DNA from 3 places in the Phytopseudomonas flavescens genome. Region 3 is predicted to be linked to each of the others. Evidence: predicted binding sites of a transcription regulator. Region 3 holds the regulator's gene; each other region holds the start of a gene.
What was found. The regulator FliA, encoded in region 3, starts transcription of late flagellar genes. The targets are predictions, from matches to a motif close to CTAAAGTTTNNNNNNNNNNNGCCGNTAA.

Region 1: the regulator FliA is predicted to act here: its motif matches at 1,136-1,163, upstream of FHR27_RS27420 (methyl-accepting chemotaxis protein).
Region 2: the regulator FliA is predicted to act here: its motif matches at 1,319-1,346, upstream of FHR27_RS16870 (methyl-accepting chemotaxis protein).

Annotation. Positions count from the first base shown of each region.
Region 1 is NZ_JACBYV010000001.1:901,908-904,109, forward strand. It holds gene FHR27_RS03890 (amino acid permease) at 1-988, shown strand, start outside; gene FHR27_RS27420 (methyl-accepting chemotaxis protein) at 1,243-2,202, shown strand, end outside.
Region 2 is NZ_JACBYV010000001.1:3,773,319-3,775,520, reverse strand. It holds gene FHR27_RS16870 (methyl-accepting chemotaxis protein) at 1-1,267, opposite strand, end outside; gene rpsT (30S ribosomal protein S20) at 1,429-1,704, opposite strand; gene murJ (murein biosynthesis integral membrane protein MurJ) at 1,968-2,202, shown strand, end outside.
Region 3 is NZ_JACBYV010000001.1:2,241,720-2,243,921, forward strand. It holds gene FHR27_RS09840 (chemotaxis response regulator CheY) at 1-371, opposite strand, end outside; gene fliA (RNA polymerase sigma factor FliA) at 523-1,266, opposite strand; gene fleN (flagellar synthesis regulator FleN) at 1,263-2,093, opposite strand; gene flhF (flagellar biosynthesis protein FlhF) at 2,189-2,202, opposite strand, start outside.

The DNA of each region.
Region 1 (2,202 bases), 1.3 Mb from region 3:
CTTCGTCGCCATCAATGCCATCAACCTGACCAATGTGCGGGTGTTCGGCGAGGCCGAGTTCTGGTTCTCTATCATCAAGGTGGTGGCGATCATCGGCATGATCCTGCTCGGCTGCTACCTGCTGTTCAGCGGCGCAGGCGGCGAGCAGGCATCGGTGAGCAACCTGTGGAGCCACGGCGGCTTCTTCCCCAACGGCATTTCGGGGCTGGTGATGATGATGGCCATCATCATGTTCTCGTTCGGCGGCCTGGAGCTGGTGGGCATCACCGCGGCCGAAGCCGATCAGCCGCGAACGGTGATCCCCAAGGCGATCAACCAGGTGGTCTATCGCATCCTGATCTTCTACATCGGCGCGCTGACCGTGCTGCTGTCGCTGCATCCCTGGGACGATCTGGTGGCGACTCTCACCGCCGGTGGCGACTCCTACGGCAGCAGCCCCTTCGTGCAGATCTTCTCGCTGATCGGCAGCGACACCGCTGCGCACATCCTCAACTTCGTGGTGCTCACCGCGGCGTTGTCGGTCTACAACAGTGGCGTGTACTGCAACAGCCGCATGCTCTACGGCCTGGCAGAGCAGGGCAATGCGCCCAAAGCGCTGCTCAAGGTCGACAAGCGCGGTGTGCCGGTGCTGGCGATCTTCTTCTCGGCGGCCTTCACGCTGGTCTGCGTGGTGGTCAACTATCTGGTACCCAAGAGCGCCCTGGAGCTGCTGATGTCCCTGGTGGTCGCCGCGCTGGTGATCAACTGGGCGATGATCAGCCTGGCCCACATCAAATTCCGCAAGGCCATGCAGGCCAAGGGCGTCGAACCGTCGTTCAACGCCTTCTGGTTTCCCTTCGCCAACTACCTGTGCCTGGCGTTCGTGCTGTTCATCCTTGGCGTGATGCTGTTCATTCCGGGCATTCGCATGTCGGTGTTCGCCATCCCGTTCTGGCTGCTGTTCATCTGGGGCTGCTTCCAGCTGCGCCAGCGTCGGCTCGCTCGGTAGCCGCCTGGCTACCCGCAACACCCGCAGTGCAAGGCTGCGGGTGTCATTTGTGCCATCTGCTGCCGCGCTGCAACCTTTTGTTGCGCTACAGCAAACCTCTCAGTGAACCTGCAGGTATAGTGGCAAATTAATGGCGCTGTCTTTTTGCTAAGGGTTTTTGCCCGTTGGCCGATGACCTTTCTGGAGCCATGAGTAGCGTCGCCATGACGGCGCTCGAGCACTGCAATCTATAAAAATAAATGGAGCCGCTTAGGATGTTGCATTCTGCCACTCGACTGTTCGTCGACCTTTCCGTAGGCAAGAAACTTCTGATGGGCTTTGGCCTGGTGCTGTTGCTGACCGTTGCCGTGACCGGCAGTGGTTTCGTCGCCGTGCAGGCGGTGATGACGGGGCACGCCCAGTCCCTCGGGCTGTCGACCATCGACGCGCAGATACTCGGTGCGCGGCGCATGGAGCGCGATTACGCCATCAGCCACAGCGAAGCCGATGCGCAGCGCATGCGTGAGCAGCTCGCCAAGGTGCGTGCCGGCCTGGCCGAGCAGATAGCCAGTGCCACCCCCGCCGAACGTGAACGTCTGCAGGCCATGGACACCGCCACCGCGGACTATCTTCAGCAGTTCGACGCCAGCGTGCAGCAGCAGGCTCGCGCCAGCGAAGCCCGTACCCAGATGGGCGAAGCGGCCCAGGAAGCGCGTAGTCAGTTCGAGATGATCGAGCTGGGCATGTACGACGCCGTGCGTGAATTGCGCCTGGCCGGCGACCAACTGCGCGGCAGCGACCCGCTGACCCTGGCGGAAACCGCCTCCAACCTCAGCAAGCGCATGCTCGAACTGCGCGGCCACGAAAGCCAGTTCATCATCGATGGCTCGCCGGCTGCGCTGGAAGACTGGAACTTCGTCAGTTACGACCTGCAATCATCGGCCAGCGGCCTGATGGTGTGGCTCAACGACGATCAGAAGCGCGCGATCGAGGCCGCCCTGCTGGCGCTTGGCACCTACCAGCAGGCGTTCACCAATTTCCAGCAGCTCTACGAACAGAGCAAGGCCAGTGATGCCGCCATGCTCCAGCAGGCCGATCAGGTGCTTGCGCTGGCCGAACAGGCCAAGAACATCGAAGAGCAGAGCATGAACGATGACAGCCGCAGCGCCATGTTGCTGCTCGGCAGCATGGGCGGCGCGGCCGTGTTGATCGGCCTGTTCGCGGCGCTGAGCATC
Region 2 (2,202 bases), 1.5 Mb from region 3:
ACTGCTGAGTGCGGTGCGCCAGTGCGCGAACCTCGTCGGCGACCACGGCGAATCCGCGCCCGGCATCGCCGGCTCGTGCCGCTTCGATGGCTGCGTTGAGGGCGAGCAGGTTGGTTTGCTCGGCGATGGAGCGAATCACGTCGAGCACCTTGCTGATTTCGCGAATCCGCTCGGCGAGCTGTTCCACTTCACTGGATGTGGCGGTTACGTCTCGGGTCAGCTGGCTGATCGACTCGACGGTTTCACGTACCTGCTCGCGGCCCCTCAGGGCTGTGCTGTTCGATGCCTGGGAGGCTTCCGAGGTGCTTACCGCGTTGCGCGCCACTTCTTCCACGGCGGCAGTCATCTCGTTGACCGCGGTGGCGGCCTGTTCGATTTCGGTATTCTGCTGATGCAGGCCGCGCGTGGAGTCTTCGGTGACCGCATGCAGTTCTTCGGAGGCGGACGCCAGCTGGTTCGAGGAGTCGGAAATGCTCTGGATGGCGGCGTGCAGGTTCTTCTGCATGACCTGCAGGGCGGTCATCAGGCGAGCCGGCTCATCCGTGCCCTTCACTTGGATGCTTTGCGTCAGGTCGCCAGCCGCGATGACTTCGGCGACGCGCAGCGATTCGCCCAGTGGCACGACGATGCTGCGGGTCAGCACCACGGCCAGCAGTACGGTCAGTGCCAGGCTGGCGACCAGGGTGGCGATGACCATTTGTTGTGCGTCATCGAAGGCGGCCTGACTGGCGTCCGTGGATTGTATGGCGCCGTCATTATTGAAGCTGGAAATGCTCTTGATCGCTGCCGCCAGCCCGTCGGCATAGGTGGACAGCGGGCCATTGGCCAGGCGCGTGGCTTCGTCGATGCGCCCGGCGCGCGCCGCGCCGACTACCTGCTGCTGCAGGTTGGAGTATTCGTCGTAGGCTTTATGAAGCTGATCGAGCAGTGCCTGCTCCTGGGGCGAGCTGACCAGTTTGGCGTAGGCGTCGAACTGTCCCGGAACCGCCTTCACCAGGCCGTCGATGGTGCCGAGGGTGCTCTGCCGTTCGGCTTCGTCGGTCAGTAGTACGCTGCGTAGCGTCAGGGCACGGATGCGGCCTATGTTGGTGGCCAGGCCTTCGGCGGTGATCAGTGACGGTAACCAGTTGTCGCGGATCTGGTCCGAGGCGCTGTCCATGCGATTCATCTGCGACAGCGCGAAAAGCCCGAGCCCTAGCAGCAGGGCTGCCAGCAATGCGAATGCCAGGCCGGCGCGCTTTCCTATATCCAATCCTCTCGACCACATAGCAGACATCCTTTCCGTTATCCGCGCACCATGCAGCGGACGATGTTGAGGGTATCGGCAGGGTTCTCGCGGGCTTGAAATGGTCCGGGGGTCGTTGATCGTACTTTTCTTCAGGCAATAAAAAACCGACCCTGAGGTCGGTTTTTCACGAAACGGGACGCTTAAGCAGCAGCTTGGCTGAGTGCTTTTACGTGACCGTTCAGGCGGCTCTTGTGACGAGCGGCCTTGTTCTTGTGGATGATGCCTTTGTCGGCCATACGGTCGATAACAGGCACAGCCAGAACGTAAGCAGCTTGTGCTTTTTCGTGGTCTTTGGCGTCGATAGCCTTGACTACGTTCTTGATGTAGGTACGAACCATGGAGCGCAGGCTGGCGTTATGGCTACGACGCTTCTCAGCCTGTTTTGCGCGTTTTTTGGCAGAAGGTGTATTGGCCACCGTCAAGCTCCTCGAAAACTAAGGGGTTACAGACAAATAAGGCCGCGAATCATGCAGGCGAGCGAAGCACTTGTCAAGGTCGATCCTTGGTCAGTCGTCGTAGAGCCGTTGCAAGAAAGGATGCTTTATCGGGCCGGCGATTCTACACTCCCGGCCCGCACTTGTGGCGCCGCACCTTCGTGCGGTGTCGCGGTCTGTTGCTGGCGTGCGACGGGCGTTGCGCGTAGTGGGCCCTGTAATCGTCGATAGAGCATCCCTGCCGAATGAATCTTCTCAAGTCGCTGGCCGCGGTCAGTTCCATCACCATGCTGTCGCGCATTCTCGGTTTCGTGCGGGACACCATCATGGCGCGGATCTTCGGGGCGGGCATCGCCTCGGATGCTTTCGTGGTGGCGTTCAAACTGCCCAACCTGTTGCGGCGCATTTTCGCCGAAGGAGCCTTTTCCCAGGCCTTCGTGCCGATCCTGGCGGAGTACAAGACCCAGAAGGGCGAGGAGG
Region 3 (2,202 bases):
CCGTTGACCCGCTCGAAGATTTTCTCGATCTTTTCCTTGAGCACCTGGGCAGTGAATGGCTTGACCACATAGCCGTTCACACCGGCCTGGGCGGCCTCGATGATCTGATCACGCTTGGCTTCTGCCGTAACCATCAGCACGGGCATCTGCTTGAGGCGCTCGTCGGCACGCACTGCGCGCAGCAAATCGATGCCACTCATGCCCGGCATGTTCCAGTCGGTCACCAGGAAGTCGAAGCTACCGCTCTGCAGCATCGGCAATGCGGTGGTGCCGTCGTCGGCCTCCGCGGTGTTGGTGAACCCCAGATCACGCAAGAGGTTCTTGATGATCCGTCGCATCGTCGAGAAATCATCGACGATGAGGATTTTCATGTTCTTGTCCAAGTCGACCTCCGTACAGTCCTAAAACGCCTCGGCATTCCAAAGCGCTTATAAATCGTGAAACCGGCCTGGCGGAACGCCGCAAACCTATTGCGCCCGGCTTTGCTGCGTCCACTGTGTATGTCCAGCGCCTGAAATTTCCCTATGCGCGCCATTCCACCAACCGCGCGCGTAAACGCGCGGCACACTGACTGTGCAATTGGCTGACCCGCGACTCACTCACTCCCAGTACCTCGCCGATTTCCTTGAGGTTCAATTCCTCGTCGTAATACAGCGACAACACCAACCGCTCACGCTCCGGCAGGTTGCTGATGGCATCCACCAGCGCGGCCTGGAAACGATCGTCTTCCAGTTCATGCGATGGCCCATGGTGCAAAGAATTCGTGTCTTCCTGCAGTCCGCCGCTTTCGCCTTCCTGCAACAGGTCGTCGAAACTGAACAGGCGGCTGCCCAAAGTGTCGCCAAGAATGCCGTAGTAATCTTCGAGACTCAATTGGAGTTCGGCAGCAACCTCCTGATCTTTAGCGTCTCGCCCCGTTCTGGCTTCGATTTTTCTGATTGCGTCGCTGACCATACGGCTGTTGCGGTGTACCGAACGCGGTGCCCAGTCGCCCTTGCGGACCTCATCGAGCATGGCGCCACGAATGCGAATGCCGGCGAACGTCTCGAAACTGGCGCCCTTGCCGGCGTCATATTTGCGCGATGCCTCGAGCAGACCGATCATCCCGGCCTGGATCAGATCATCCACCTGCACGTTGGCGGGCAACCGCGCCAACAGGTGATAGGCAATGCGCTTGACCAACGGCGCGTAACGTTCGATCAACTGATGCTGTGAATCTCGTGCTGTTGCCTTGCTGTACATACGGAGTCCAGAGGCTGTCGTCATACAGCCGTGTCTGCAGTCGGTTGTTGCACCAGGCGCTCAACGAAGAATTCCAGATGGCCTCGCGGATTGGCCGGCAGTGGCCACGCATCCACCTTCTGGGCAATCGCCTTGAACGCCAGCGCGCACTTCGAGCGAGGGAACGCCTCATACACCGCACGTTGTTTCTGTACGGCCTTGCGTACCGATTCGTCGTACGGCACCGCGCCCACGTACTGCAGCGCGACATCCAGAAAACGGTCGGTCACCTTGGTCAGCTTAGCAAAGAGATTACGGCCTTCCTGCGGGCTGTGCGCCATATTGGCGAGCACCCGGAAACGGTTCATGCCGTGGTCACGGTTGAGGAGCTTGATCAGCGCGTAGGCATCGGTGATCGAGGTGGGTTCATCGCACACCACCACCAGCACTTCCTGGGCGGCGCGCACGAAGCTCACCACCGAGTCGCCGATACCGGCGGCGGTATCCACGATCAGGACGTCGAGGTTGTCGCTGATGTCGCTGAAGGCCTGGATCAGGCCGGCGTGCTGCATGGGCGTGAGCTGCACCATGCTCTGGGTGCCGGAGGCCGCGGGAACGATACGAATGCCGCCAGGCCCCTGCAGAACCACGTCTCGCAGTTCGCACTGGCCGTCGATGACATCGGCCAGGGTGCGCTTGGCCGTCAGGCCGAGCAGCACGTCGACGTTGGCCAGACCGAGGTCGGCATCCATGAGCATTACGCGCCGACCGAGATCCGCCAACGCCAGCGACAAATTCACCGACACATTGGTCTTGCCAACGCCGCCTTTGCCGCCGGTCACCGCGATCACCTGTACGGGATGCATACCCATGTTATCTACACACCTTATCTAACTTCGCTTTAAGCCTTAGGGCCATTGTGCGCTGCCGTGGCGAGCACAACCAGCACTTCGCCACACCTGCCTGTTCATCCTGCACGTC